Regions from separate parts of the Occultella kanbiaonis genome, predicted to be linked through region 1. Evidence: predicted binding sites of a transcription regulator. Region 1 holds the regulator's gene; each other region holds the start of a gene.

Region 1 (4,870 bases):
CGGGTCTGCGCACTGTGCGGGATCGGTGTCTTCGACGGCGTCGCACAGGAGCAGGACACCACCCTCCGTGACGAGCGTGACGGCGAGGCGCACCTGTTCGCCGTAATCGGGCTCCTCGAGCGCCTCGCGCATCGTCATGGGGTGGAGCTCCGAGATGTCGACGGTCATTGGGCTGGGCGTCGGCGGGCTCTGGTCGGAGGTGCACCCAGCCAGCACCGCTGCCACGCTCACGCTCGCGAGGACTGCGCTCGTGACCGTTCTCACGGGTGGTCAGTTCTGATCACTGGCACGCCCTTCGTCGACGGCCTCATCAACGTGGGCCGCCAGCCGGACGACCGGATCGTGAGAGCCACTGCGCTGCAGTGCAGCCAGTCGCTCGGGCAGAACGTAGACCGTGACGGTGTTCGTTTTGTCATCGATCTGCGCACTGACGATCTCCTCGGCCGGCACCCCTAGTCCACCGGCAGTTGCCTGGCGTGCGAGCTCCGCCAGATCCGTGTAGGAGAATTCCGCCCCTATGACGCCGACTTCAACTCCGTACTGGTCCGCGCGTCGCTCGACGGTGGTGACGTCGCGGTCGGGGTTCGTCGTGAGCACGGCAAGGACACCCGTAGCCGGGTCGAAGCGGAAGCCGGCGAACGTCTCGCCAAGCTCCGAGACAATGACCTCGCGAAACATCGTCCGGGCAGCCTGCGACTCGACGTTCGCGCGAGCCTGCTCCTCGGATATCCCGAACTCCGCCACGAGGATCCGTTGCGCCTCGTCCCACTCCGAGGGTCGTGCCGCGGCCGTCTCGCGTTCGACGGGCCGTGTCGCGAGGGTGGGACCGGCCGATCCCGCCACGCGACCGGTCGTACCAGCTCCAGCACCGGCGATGAGGCTGGGGACCACGAGTGCTACCGCGCACACCACACGCGAGGCACGGTTGCCAGCCATCCGACTCTCCTTGCTCGTGGTCGCATGCTCCCCAGCGGTAAGGTCGCGACGTTGCCCCTCTGGTGTGGAAACTACACCGCGATCGAAGGCTGAGGAACCGATCGGCGGGACTCGTGAGCACGGATCGCGTCGACCTGGTCCGGGCGTCGCCGGGCAGGCTCGCGGGCGCCTGATCGGGCGGCCCGCCGTGGGCCGGATAGGGTTACCGCGAAGGCGATCCACCACGAGAGGAATCCCGTCGTGACCCAGGCACCAGACCGCGCCACCACACCTCCCGGGGTCTCCACCCTCGCCATCGTCGGCGCCGGCTCGGTCGGCGCCACGCTCGCATACGCGGCGCTGATCCGGGGCGTCGCCCGCCGGGTGGTCCTGTACGACGTGAACCGGGCCAAGGTGGAGGCCGAGGCCCTCGACCTCTCCCACGGCATGGCCTTCATGCCCATGGGTGCGGTGGAGGGATCGGACGACATCGGGATCTGCGCCGGCGCGGACATGGTGGTGGTGACCGCCGGTGCAAAACAGCAGCCGGGGCAGACTCGTATCGAGCTCGCGGACCGGACCATCAACCTGATGCGCACGCTCGTGCCGCAATTGGTGGAGGTCGCGCCCGACGCCATCTACATGATGGTGACGAACCCGGTCGACGTGGTCACCTACGCCTCGCTGAAGATCTCCGGGTTGCCGCCGCGGCAGATGTTCGGTTCCGGCACGGTGCTGGACACCTCACGGCTCAGGTACCTGCTCAGCGAACACAGCCGGATCGCGGTCCGGAACGTGCACGCTTACATCGTCGGCGAGCACGGCGACTCCGAGTTCCCGCTGTGGAGCGCCGCCAACATCGGCGGGGTGCCACTGCGGGAGTTCGTGGCCGCCACCGGCGTGCTCAGCCCAGGGGACCTGGCCGAGATCGCCGACGAGGTGAAGAACTCCGCGTACCGGATCATCGACGGCAAGGGCGCCACGAACCACGCCATCGGCCTCGCCGGCGTGCGGATCATCCAGTCGGTGCTGCGTTCCGAGCGTGCGATCCTGCCTGTCTCGAGCCTGCTCGAGGACTACCTAGGCATCTCCGACGTGTGCCTGTCGGTCCCGTCGATCGTGGACCGCGACGGCGTGGGCGAGCGTCTCGAGTTCAACTTCAATGAGTCCGAGCTTGCCAGCCTGCGCGCCAGCGCGGACGAGATCCGCGGCGTCGCCCGGCAGTTCGGCTTCTGACCCGGGCGCCCCAGAAGCCGAACCCCGACCTCAGATCGAGCGGAGCACACTCACCACACGGCCGAGGATCTGCGCCTCGTTCCCGTCGATCGGTGAGAACGCCGGGTTGGCCGGCATCAGCCAGACCTGCGAAGCGGAGCGCTTGAGCGTCTTCACGGTCGCCTCGCCGTCGATCATCGCGGCGACGATCTCGCCGTTCTCAGCGACGTTCTGCTGCCGCACGACCACCCAGTCGCCGTCGCAGATCGCGGCGTCGATCATCGACTCGCCGACCACCTTGAGCAGGAACAGATCGCCTTCGCCGACCAACTGGCGGGGGAGCGGGAACACGTCCTCCACGGCCTGCTCTGCCAGGATCGGGCCACCGGCCGCGATCCGGCCGACGACCGGCACATACGCGGCACCGGGATCGATGCCCTCCCGGTCCGGCGCCTCGAAGATGTCGATGTCGCCGCGGACGGACTGGGCGTCATCCGGCGCGATGACCTCGATCGCGCGGGTGGAGATCGGGTCCCGGCGCAGGTACCCCTTCTGTTCGAGCAGGTTGAGCTGGTACTTCACCGAGGATGGGCTCGCCAGCCCCACGGCCGCACCGATCTCTCGCATGGTGGGCGGGTAGCCCTTGGCCTCGATGCTCGACCGGATGGAGCCCATGATCTGCCGCTGACGCACGCTGAGGCCGTCGGGGCCGGGGGTGTCCTTCGGGTCGGGGGACTTGGAGCGGCTGGATCGGGTCACGGTCTCCTCCTGATGGTCGGTTCGGCCTGTGTTTCCGCCATTGTCAGAGGGCGGTGATGTGCTGTCGAAGTGTTCAGGACCACAGTAGGCGTCATCGGCCGATCCGCAAAACATGTGTTCGACTGGCGTGTCGACATCGGAATCGCCGCGTGCTACCTTCAGTACAGCCGTTCGACGAACAATCGTTCTACCCGCGACGACCGAGGAGACTCCCGATGAGTGCACTGGCCTTCCCCCACGCCGAGCTCCGCGCGGGTGCCAACGCCGGGACGCGGCGCGGCCGAGCTGTACGTCGTCGCCACCTGTCGGCGGTGCCGGGGGGCCGCGCCGGGGCGGCCCGGCCGGTGACCCGGGTCGTGAGTGCGCACCCGACCGTCGGGTCGTCCGCGGTCGCGCTGGTGCCTTCGCCCGCGGCATTGGTCGGCCCGCTCGCACCGGCGCCGACTCGTCGACTCGCGCCCGCCCTGCCCGACCTCACCTCGGCGCCCGCGCTGGCACCGGTGCCCGTGCCGCTCGCGCGGCCCGAGCGTGACGGCGCCCCGGTGCGGCCGGTCCGTCGGCCAGTGCGCCGTTCGGACGCACTGCCCGCCGAGACGGTCGAGCCGGCCCGCACGGCCGTCGATGCGCCGCTGCGGCTGACGGTCCGCGGTCGCCGGGTGCTCGTGGTGCTCGGACTCGTCGTCGCCGCGGCGCTCGGGTCGGTCCTCGGCCTCGCATTCCCGTCCGAGCCGGCCGCCCCCACCGAGGTGGCGACGGTGGTCGTCTCGCCCGGGGAGAGCCTCTGGGCGATCGCCGCCGAGCACGCCGCACCCGGCGCGGACGTGCGCGTGGTGGTCGACCAGATCATGGAGCTGAACTCGCTCGCCACCTCCACGGTGGTGGCAGGTCAGGCGCTCACGGTTCCCGTCGGCTGACCCACTGTTGGCCCGGCAGCAGGGCGAAGCCGCTCGTGTGCCCGAAGTCGCTTGCATCTGGGCACGCGAACGCCTAACGTTTCCCTACATCTAGTAGTTACACCGTTGTGATCCGCGCACATGTAGTGCACGGGAACGACGGCCACGATGTGGGAAGGATCCGTCGGTGCACTGCCCGTTCTGTCGGCACTCCGATTCCCGCGTCGTGGACTCCCGGACCGCCGAGGACGGGTCCGCGATCCGGCGGCGGCGCCAGTGCCCGAACTGCGGGCGGCGATTCACGACGGTCGAGACCACCAGTCTGAACGTGATGAAGCGTTCCGGTGCCGTCGAGCCGTTCAGCCGGGACAAGATCATCTCTGGCGTCCGCAAGGCTTGCCAGGGGCGGCCTGTTTCCGATGACGACCTTGCCCTGCTCGCACAGCAGGTCGAGGAGACGATCCGCAGCAACGGTGTCGCGGAGATCGATGCGCATGAGGTCGGACTGACCATCCTCGGCCCCCTGCGCGAGCTGGACGAGGTGGCCTACCTCCGGTTCGCCAGCGTGTACCAGGCCTTCTCCTCGCTGGAGGACTTCGAGGCCGCGATCGCCGCCCTGCGGGTGGACCGCCCGGACCAGAGCGAGGAATCGCTCCCATAGACCGCCGCCGGTGGCGCTGGAGGGGAAGCCAGCACCACCGGCGGCAGCATCGACCGGGTCCCGGCGGGCGTCCGCCGGCCGGGCCGTCGGCAGACGCGGACGCCGCGCCGCATCGGGCCGGATCGGTACCCCTCACAGGTCGCTTGAGCGCGCGCCCCACAGATTCACGCCGCCGTCGCGGGCGTACCGATCGATCTCGGTCAGTTCTGCGCTGGTGAGGCTCGGTGCGTCGAGCGCGGCGAGGGTGTCGTCCAACTGGGCCACGCTGGACGCGCCCACCAGGGCGGTCGTGACACGCGGGTCGCGCAGCACCCACGTCACCGCCAGCTGGGCCAGCGTCTGGCCGCGCCGCTCGGCGATGGCATTGAGCGAACGGATCCGGTCGAGGTTGGCGGCCGTGAGGTACTCCCTCTTCAACGAGGCACCC
Region 2 (4,870 bases), 1.4 Mb from region 1:
CACGGCGATGCTGGGTACGGCGATGCCGGGCACGGCGATGCCGGGCACGGCGATGCTGGGCAGGGCCGTGCCGTTGGCGCCGGGCACGGCGGTGCTGTTGGTGCCGGGCAGGGCGGTGCTGTTGGTGCTGGGCGTAGCGGTGCCGTTGGGGTCGGTGGTGGGTTGGCCGAGTGCTCCGACGGTCCGCGATTGGCAGTCGGGCAGACCGGTGGCCTCCGACGTGGGCGAGGGGGCGGGTGCTTGCGCGGGAGTGCCGGGCTCGCCTGCCGGGGTGGCCGGGTCCGCTGGGGTGGGCGTCTTCGCCGGGGCGACGGGTTCGTTGGTCCCGGGCCCTGGCGCGGCTGGGCTCGATGGTGTGGGCGTTGGTGTCGGAGCGTCGGGCTCGTGCGCCGGGTCCTGGGAGGTGACGGGGTTCGTCGGGGTGGGCGCTTGCGCGGAAGCGCCGGGCCCGCCTGCCGGGGTGGCCGGGTTCGTCGGGGTGGGCGCCTCCGCGGAAGCGCCGGGCTCGCCTACCGGGGTGGCCGGCTTCGCCGGGGTGGGTGCTTCGGCGGGAGCAACGGGAGCGCCGGGCTCGCCTGCTGGAGTGGCTGGGTTCGCCGGGGTGGGTGCTTGCGCGGGCGTGCCGGGCTCGTTGGCCGGGGTGGCTGCCGTGTCCGTTGCGGTCGGGCCGGTCGGGTTGGCGTTGTTGCGCGGGCTGTGGTCGGCCGGGTCATCGGCTGGGTCGGTGGTGGTGTCTAGGCCGGGTAGGGGTTCGGTGATCGGTCGCGGGGGCGCCGTCGGGCTGGCTGCCTCGGCTGCGTCGGGCGCCTCGCCGGTCGCCGAGTCTTCGGCTCCGGCTGCTTCCTCGGTCCCGGGGGCTTCCTCGGTTCCGGCTCCAGTGGCGGTCTGGGTGGTTTCGGTGGTGGTGATGATGTCGAGGAATTCGGGGTAGTTGATGAGGACGCCGAGGTGGGGTCGGACGGATCCGGAGGTGCCGACTTTGCCGTGGTCCAGGGCGGTGTGGGCGAGGTCGCTGAGGGCTTGGGCGCGGCGTTGGGAGGAGGTGCGGGTCTCTCCGGCGGCGGGCTTGCCCATGATCGCTTCCAGTGCGGTGCGTACGTATTGGCCGTGTTCGAGGGTGAGGAACCCGGCGAGGTGGTAGCCGTCCATGGTGCGGTCGATGTTGAGGTATTCGCGGTCGGAGGCGGCGTGGTGGGCCTTGTCGGTGGCGTCGGGGTCAGCGATCGCGACGAAGTGATCGACCAACCTGCGCAGGTCCTCCGGCGAGCGGGTGGCGGCGTTGGCGAGGAGGAACTCCTCCACCGTCTGCACCCGACCAGCACCAGCAGCGGCGGCAGCGCCCGCGGCGTCGGGGGCGCCTGTGGCGTCAGCGTCGGGGGTCGCAGTGGGGTCGGCCTCGTCGCTGGCGTCGGCGCTGCCGGTGGGCGCCGCCGCGGTGTCGGTGGCCTCGGCGGCCTCGGACGTGCCGCTGTCCCCGGCGGCGTCGGTGTCGGGGGTGGCGGTGGGGTCGGTGCCCTCGGGAGCGCCGGTGTCGGCGCTGCCGGTGTCCCCGGTGCTGTCAGGATCGGTGGCCGCGGTGGCCGCGGTGGCCGTGGTGGGGTCGGTGCCCTCGGAGCTGTTGGGGGTGGCGGGGTACTGCAGGCCGTCGACGGCGGCTTGGGTGGTGGTGGCCTTGTGCAGGATCTGGGCCTGGTCGATGCCGATCTTTCCGGTCCGTAGCCAGGTCCGGGTCGCGGGCAGACTGTTGCGTAGCCCGGTGGCCAGGGTCGACATCCGGCGGGCGCTGGCACCGCTGATGCCGTAGGTCTTGGCCACGAAGTGCGGGTAGGTGCGGAATCCCTTGCTGGTGTCCCAGGTCCCGGCCTCGGACTCCAGGCCCATCCAGTCCAGCTGGGCACCGGTCAACGCCTGCGTGATCAGGTGCGTCCGCAACGCCGCGTGGCCCAGGAACCGGGACCCGTACCGGTCGGACTCGGTGACCGGATCCGCGGTCGCGATGCCCTGGGTGAGGGCCTCGATCGCGATCAGCTGATCCTCCAGCGACCCCGCCATCAGGTCCGCCAGAGACAGGTGCATCCGGGACGCGAGCGCCACACTCGCCCCCGACGCACCAGCACCGGTCGTGGTGGTGGTGTCGTCCATGTGTGCTCACCTCCCCATCGACGTCGAATGGTCCGAAACACTGACTGGCATTCGTACGTCTGTTTGACTGCTTGACCTCCACTCTAGGACGTCCCACCGACAGCGCAAGGACCCCGATTTCCGTTGTGGATACACGGACATCAGCCCATCCAACCGACCCCAGAACGGGCTCCGAAACACCCAAATGACCCCCCATCCACAGGATCCGGACCGACGGGGTCTGAATGTCGCTGGTGTGCGCATCCACTGCGTCTCGACGGCGGCCATGACGACGGGCATCGACGACCTAACCGCCAGGGGGTCGAACAGGTTCGATGGCTCGCTGTCGGACCGACTGGCGGGCCGAGTGCGCGGGGAGTCCCGGGTCAATGTGAAAATCGACGTATGAGCGACAAGCCCATTGAGCCTGACGACGAACGGAACCCGAGCGACGTCAACGAGCCCAACGCGGCTGCCGAGCCTGACGGTATCGGCGGACCCGACGTGGACTCGACCGGACCGGATGACGCCGGCACGGCGAACGGTGCTGATGGGGTCACTGTCGAGCCGCCGGAAGATGACGGCAGCGTGGCGGAGGCCTCGGACCGGTCCTCGGCGGGTCAAGCGGACCGTGACGCCGACCCGGAGGTAGAGGGGCACGTCGCCGCAGGACCGTCCGATGATGAGGCCAGCGCGGCCGATGGTGAGGTCTCCGGGACTGACGGGATCGACGATGAGGCCAGCGCGGCTGATGGTGACGTACCCGGGACTGACGGGATCGACGATGACGCCAGCGCGGCCGATGGTGACGTACCCGGGACTGACGGGAACGACGACCAGGCCAGCGCGGCGGCTGATGGCGACATCGCCGGGACCGACGCGACTGACGACGCGGCCATCGCGACTGGTGAAGCGGCCGGCGCGGGCGCACCGATGAAGGCCGACGGGGAGAGCGACTCGGACGCGTCAGCACCGCCTGCTCGGCACCGCTTCGAGTGGTGGCACCGCCAGCGCCCACGCACTCGCCGCACCATCCGGGCTGTGGTCGCGTTCGTGCTCACAGGTCTGTTGTCCCTCCTCGCCGGGGTCATGACAGCCGACTTCGAAGGCTCCCTCGGTCCACACCGGGCCGACTACAGCGTGCGCCTCAACGGGGAGGTCACGGTGGACATGGGCCCGCTGGGCGCCCTGATCGTCGACTCGCCGCTGCCGCTGAACCTCGGCGTGGACGTGCTGGTCAAGGAGATCCCGATCGAGCTGAGCACGCCTCAGACCGACCCGGTGGTGGGCCTCACGTCCGACCTCACCAGCTACAGCCAGTTCCTGGCCAACCCGGAGGCCGCGATCTCCGATGCCGCATACGGTCTCGTGCTGGACGTCGTCTCTCGGTGGATCCTGTACTGGACGGTGCTGCTGGTCGGCGTCGCCCTCGGCCGGCTGGCGGCGCACGGTGTGCTCCGCGAAGCGGTCAAGAGTGCGTGGGCGCGGCAGGGCGTGCCGGCCCTGAGCGTCGCGCTGGCGGTGGTACTCGTGGGGCTGCCACTCGTGGAGGCGACCCAGACCTCGGGCGGGGTGGGGCGGACCTCTCGCATCCTCGCCGACACACCGTTGGCCGAGGCGCGGATCACCGGCCGGCTGGCGACCCTCGTGGACCACTACGGCGGGTACGTCGTGGACGCGATCGATGACAACACCGAGTTCTACGCCGAGGTGCAGACGAACCTCGAGGCCGCATATGCCGCCGAGGCGGACCCGGTCGCCCCCGCCGAGGGTGAGACACCGCAGGAGAGTCCGTCGGGGGAGTCCGGGACCGAGCCGACCAATCCGGCAAGCGACGCGGGTGCGGCCGCGGCCGGCACCGACGACTCCGGCACCGACGACTCCGGCACCGACGACTCCGGCACCGACGACTCCGGCACCGACGACTCCGGCACCGACGACTCCGGCACCGACGACTCCGGCACCGACGACTCCGGCACCGACGACTCCGGCACCGACGACTCCGGCACCGACGACTCCGGCACCGACGACTCCGGCACCGACGACTCCGGCACCGACGACTCCGGCACCGACGACTCCGGCACCGACGACTCCGGCACCGACGACTCCGCCGTCGGCGACTCCGGCACCGACGCAGCCGACACCACCGAGAGCGACCCCGAGCTCGTCACGATGCTGCTCGTCAGCGACCTGCACTGCAACGTCGGGATGGCCCCGGTGGTCGGGGCCGCGGTCTCCGCCTCGGAGTCCTCGCTCGTGCTGAACGCGGGCGACACGGTGATGGGTGGCACGTCGGTCGAGTCCTACTGCGTGAACGCGTTCGCCCGGGGCATCCCCGACGGCGTCCCGGTCGTCGTCTCGGACGGCAACCACGACTCGGTCACCACGGCCGACCAGGAGGCGAACGCCGGCTGGACCGTGCTGCACGGCGAGCCGGTCGACGTGCAGGGCATCCGGATCCTCGGCGACACCGACCCCACCCTCACCTCGCTCGGGGCACCGACCCGTCCGGAGCGGGACGAGACGATCAACCAGATGGGCAACCGGATCAGCCAGCTCGCATGTCAGCTCCAGGAGGACGACGAGCCTGTGGACATCGTGCTCATCCACAGCCCGTTCGCCGGCCGGCAGTCCGTGGAGGCCGGTTGTGCGACGCTGAGCATCTCGGGGCACCTGCACCGTCAGGTGGGTCCGCGCCAGCTCGGTCTCGGGCTGCAGTACACGTCGGCGAGTACCGCCGGCGCGGGCA
Region 3 (4,870 bases), 2.7 Mb from region 1:
AGGTGGCCCGGCCCTCCTGGAAGCGGGAGCACGTGGCGCTCGGCACCAACTCCGACCCGTACATGCGTGCCGAGGGCCGCTACCAACTGATGCCCGGTGTGATCGAGGCGCTCGCGGGCTCCGGCACCCCGTTCTCGGTCCTGACCAAGGGCCCGCTGCTCAAGCGCGACATCCCGTTGCTGGTTGCCGCCGCCGAGCGGGTCGAGGTCGGCCTCGGGGTCTCCCTGGCGTTCGTCGACCCGGCCCTGCAGCAGCGCGTCGAGCCCGGCACTCCGACCCCGAAGGCCCGGCTCGACCTGGTCCGCGCCATCACCGGCGCCGGGCTCGACTGCACCGTGATGGCGATGCCGATCCTGCCCTGGCTGACCGACTCCGACGCCCACCTGGACGCGCTGTTCGGTGCCGTCGCCGAGGCCGGCGCCACCTGGATCACGGCCGGCGCCCTGCACCTGCGCCCCGGCGCCCGCGAGTGGTTCCTGGCCTGGCTCGGCCGCGACCATCCGGAGCTCGTGCCCCGGTACCGCACCCTCTACGACGGCGGCTCGTACGTCTCCGTCGAGTACCGCGAGTGGCTCGCCGGGCGGCTTCGCGCCACCCGGCGGCGGCACGGGTTCGTCTCCCGGGAGAACCGTCAGTTCCCGCTGCGCGGGACCACGCCCGACGGCGGTGCCGCCTCGGTCCCGACCCTTCAGTCGGACGTGGGTCAGGAACAGCTGGCGCTGTTCTAGCGGTCGCGGCGGTCAGCCGACCGGGGTGAGGATGCGGGCGAGTGCCAGTTCGAGGCCGGCCAACTCGCCTTCGAACGCTGCGGCGCTGATCGGGGCGACGTCCGGGTCCGCTGAGTCGGGTCGACGCGCCGAGGTCGGCGTCCACCGCCCACCCGGGCCCGGTCCGTGTTCGACCAGGTCCCGAAGCAGCAGGTCGGCGAGGTTCGGCCGGTCCGGTGGGTCGCCGCCCGGCGGAGGTGGCGCTGTGGATCGATCGATACGTGTACCCGGACGGTGTGGTGCTGGCGACCTGATGTCGCCCGTCGGGGCGGTCGTGGGGCTCGCCCGCCAGCCGGGTGCCTGTTTGGCGTAGTTGCACGCCTCGCACAGGCCCTGCAGGTTGTCCGCTGTGGTCTCGCCGCCGTCCGCATGGCCGTGCACGTGGTCGATGTGCCGGATCGGGGCGTCGCACCACGGCGTCCGGCAGGTGCGGTCTCGGGCCGTGACGAACCGGGCCAACCCGGCCGGTGCCCGGCGGGCCTGGGAGTCCATCGAGACCAGCTCGGCCCCGGACGGCGAGGTGTACAGGCGCCGCAGCCAGATCTCGGCGCGGGGATCGCTGCCGTCCTCGTCACCACCGGTGAGGAGGTCGCGGATCCACTCGGCCGGCACGGTGCCGTAGCCCGGTAGTTACCCGGGCTCGTCATCGCCTCCGAGCAGGGTGCGGTCGGTCATCACCAACTGGATCTCGATACGTACGTCGCAGGCCCTGGTCTGGCCGGTGACCCCTTCCACGAGCGTGTCGGCCATGATCTGTCCGCGCGAGCGGGTGTCACCCGCGGCACGGGCCTCGTCGGCGTGTCGGCTCAACGCGGCGTACACCGCGATCCCCCGGGGCACCGGCAGGAGGCCGGTCAGGTAGGACATCGTGTCCGGCGCCGGGCGGACACTCACGTGCCGCTCGCTCTCGGCCTTGCGATTGCGCCGCACCACGGACGGAGCGTCCAGCCGATACGCGATCTTCTTCGCCTCGGCGATCAGGCGCCGATCTCCCCATCCCTCGAGCGCGGACGGGTCCCTGCACAGTTCTGCATCGAACGTGATCCGGTCGGCCCGCGTCAGGCAGGCGGATTCACGAACGAGGAGCGTGGCCCTCCACTCACTCAGGGCACCGGTGGTCAGCGCACGGAGCGCGTGCGGCATCTCGTGCACCAGCGCCTTGGCGAGTCCGAGGTGTTGGCCGCCACGCACCGGTGAGACGCGCCGGGCCAGGGCGACCTCGGATGCGATGCCCGCGCCGCGGCGTTCGGCCGGCACGCCGTCCCGCGCCCGCTGATCCCGCCGTGCGGTGTCCAGGTCGGCACTGATACGGGCCTGGGCCGCGGCGGCGCCGGCCTTCAGATCCTCCAGCCCACGGATCAGGTCGATCTGCTCGGCGTCGGTCAGGTCGCGGTCGACCTCGGCAAGTTCCAGCATCCATGACGCCACCCGCGCAGCAAGCGGACCAGGGTCGGCCGTCGCCGTCCGCGGGTCTGCTGCACCGCCTGGATCGAACATGTGTCCAACCCAAGTGGAGGGTCTGACAATGGCGGAAGTCCGGGGAAGTCGCGGGGCCGTCCGACCGCTGCGACCCGCGGGCGACCGTTGCGGCCCGCGGGCGACCGCCTCGGCCCCGCGGTAGTCGATTACATCGCCGCGCGAAGCGTCCCCATCGAGTCTCCCAACGAAAGAGCCCCACCAGTCCCCACGAGGCCTGCAGATCGGATGCCACGACACGGCGTGCGATGTGGAACACGTCGAGGGAGATGGGCGGCGTCGTGATGGCTCACTCGCCCCCGACCGATCGATCGGAATACCGCTGGGGAGCTTGTGACACCCTGATCAGATGAAGGTCGCCCGCCGCGCCGCGGTCCCCCCGTTCGAGGTGATGAGCATCCTGGACCGGGTCGCCCAGTTGCGTGCTCAGGGCCGCGACGTCATCTCCCTGTGTGCGGGCGAGCCCAGCGGCGGAGCACCGCAGGACGTGAATGCCCTCGCGGCCGCCGCCTTCGCCAACGGCGACGACCTGGGCTACACGAGCGCGCTCGGCCTGCGCGAGCTGCGGGACGCCGTCGCCGGGCACTACCGGCGCTGGTACGACCTGGACGTCACCGGAGACGACGTCGCCATCACCACCGGCTCCTCGGGCGCGTTCGTGCTCGCGTTCCTGGCCGCGTTCGACGCCGGCGACCGGGTCGCGCTGGCCAGCCCCGGCTACCCCGCCTACCGCAACATCCTGTCCGCCCTCGGCTGCGAGGTGGTCCAGGTCGAGTGCGGCCCCGAGCAGCGCTTCCAGCCCACGCCGGAACTGCTCGAGGAGGCCGCCCGCACGCACGGGAGCCTCGACGGCCTGATCCTCGCCTCGCCGGCGAACCCGACCGGCACCATGGTCAGCCGGGCCGAGCTGGAGGCCCTCACGTCCTGGTGCCGGGCCAACGGCGTCCGCCTGATCAGCGACGAGATCTACCACGGCATCACCTACCCCGCCGATCCGACCCACCCCGACGCCCGCGGCGTCAGCGCCTGGGAACTGGACCCCTCCGGTGTCGTCATCTCCTCGTTCTCCAAGTACTGGGGCATGACCGGCTGGCGGCTCGGCTGGGCCCTCGTGCCCGAGGACCTGCGCACCGCCGTCGACGCCCTGGCCGGGAACGTCGCGCTGTGCCCACCCACGCCCGCCCAGCTGGCCGCCGTCGGTGCGTTCACCGAACGTTCCTACGCGGAGGCGGACGAGCGGGTCTCGTCCTTCGCCCGCACCCGCGAGGTGCTGCTCGGCGAGGTCCCGGGGTTGGGCTGGGGGCCCATCGCCCCGGCCGACGGCGCCTTCTACCTCTACGCCTGCCTCGGGAGCAGGCTCGGCGCTCACGCCGACTCGACGGCGTGGTGCCGCGCCCTGCTGGAGGAGGCCGGGGTGGCCGCGGTGCCGGGCAGCGACTTCGACCCGACGCACGGCCACGAGTACGTGCGCCTGTCCTTCGCGGCCGGACCGGACGCCGTCGCCGAGGCCGTGAGGCGCATCGCGGCGTTCCAGGAGGGCTGAGCCCGTGGCCGCTCCGCCGGACGTCCGCGACTGGGCGGCCCGCGCCTGGCCGGGGCACGACTGGTTCCGGGCCCGCCTCGCGCACGGCGCGTTCCACCGGATCGCCGTGCTCGAGCAGACCGTGGTGGCGCGGGTGGCGTTCGGCGCCGACGCGATCGAACGTACCGACCGTGAGGTGCGCACGCTGCACGTGGTCGCCGACCTCGGCCTCCCGGTGACCACGCCGTGCCCGCTCGGTGAGATCGTGCGGCTGGACGGCGCGGCCGGGATCCTGACCACGTTCGTTCCGGGGGCCGCGTCCGACGCGCCATGGCCGGGGGTTCGCGAACCGCTCGTGGCGCTGCTCGACAGTTTGCGCCGGATCGCACCGGGCGACGCCGGACTCCCGGGCGCACGTGCCTGGTGCGGCGGCCCGCAGTGGCCACGGATCGTGGCCGAGTTCCTCGCGCCACGGCTCCCGACGGCGGTCGCGGCCGAGGCGGTCGCGCTCACCGAGCGGGTCGTTGCCGTCGAGGCCGGCGTGCCGCCGGTGTTCGTGCACGGTGACTTCGGCATGCACAATCTGCTCTGGTCCGACGCCCGGGTCACCGGGATGATCGACTTTGACCACGCGGCCTGGGCGGACCCGGCGATCGACGTGGCCCCGCTGATCGGGCAGTTCGGCGCCGCGCAGGTCGCCGAGATCGTCGCGCCCGCGGTGCTGGACCGGGCCATGCACCACCGCGCCACGCTGTCCCTCCAGGTCGCCGCCGCGGCGCAGTTGGCCGGAGACGCCGAGCTGCGGGACTTCGCCCTCGGCAACTTCACCCGCCGCCTCGCCGACGGCACGAGTCACGATCCGGGCGGGGCGCGGCCACGGGATTGAATGGCGCTAGGCTCTGCGCCGTGACTGCTGAGGATGTCAGTTTGACCCCGTCCACCGAGAGCGCGATCTGGCGCGGTGCCGTCGATTGGGTAGCCGCCGCAGACGGCCTCCGGCAGCCGTGGCGGCTGCTGCCCGGCCGGGCGGCCCGGGCGCATGCGCCCGGTCTCATCAACACCGCGCAGATGGCCGCCGGTGTGCGGGCGGAACTGCGCACCGATG

The links. The regulator LexA, encoded in region 1, represses DNA repair genes until DNA is damaged. The targets are predictions, from matches to a motif close to TCGAACANNTGTTCGA.
Region 2: the regulator LexA is predicted to act here: its motif matches at 2,194-2,209, upstream of GKS42_RS16080 (HNH endonuclease signature motif containing protein).
Region 3: the regulator LexA is predicted to act here: its motif matches at 2,257-2,272, upstream of GKS42_RS26310 (DUF222 domain-containing protein).

The regions. Positions count from the first base shown of each region.
Region 1 covers NZ_CP046175.1:2,116,280-2,121,149, forward strand. Annotated here, with positions in the region: gene GKS42_RS09715 (hypothetical protein) at 1-138, opposite strand, end outside; gene GKS42_RS26785 (hypothetical protein) at 155-280, shown strand; gene GKS42_RS09720 (hypothetical protein) at 271-936, opposite strand; gene GKS42_RS09725 (L-lactate dehydrogenase) at 1,177-2,151, shown strand; gene lexA (transcriptional repressor LexA) at 2,182-2,805, opposite strand; gene GKS42_RS09735 (LysM peptidoglycan-binding domain-containing protein) at 3,105-3,803, shown strand; gene nrdR (transcriptional regulator NrdR) at 3,970-4,443, shown strand; gene GKS42_RS09745 (aldo/keto reductase) at 4,576-4,870, opposite strand, start outside.
Region 2 covers NZ_CP046175.1:3,486,098-3,490,967, reverse strand. Annotated here, with positions in the region: gene GKS42_RS16080 (HNH endonuclease signature motif containing protein) at 1-2,142, opposite strand, end outside; gene GKS42_RS16075 (metallophosphoesterase) at 2,527-4,870, shown strand, end outside.
Region 3 covers NZ_CP046175.1:5,103,902-5,108,771, reverse strand. Annotated here, with positions in the region: gene GKS42_RS23355 (Rv2578c family radical SAM protein) at 1-728, shown strand, start outside; gene GKS42_RS26315 (HNH endonuclease) at 741-1,379, opposite strand; gene GKS42_RS26310 (DUF222 domain-containing protein) at 1,398-2,183, opposite strand; gene GKS42_RS23345 (aminotransferase class I/II-fold pyridoxal phosphate-dependent enzyme) at 2,593-3,786, shown strand; gene GKS42_RS23340 (phosphotransferase family protein) at 3,791-4,651, shown strand; gene GKS42_RS23335 (GDSL-type esterase/lipase family protein) at 4,672-4,870, shown strand, end outside.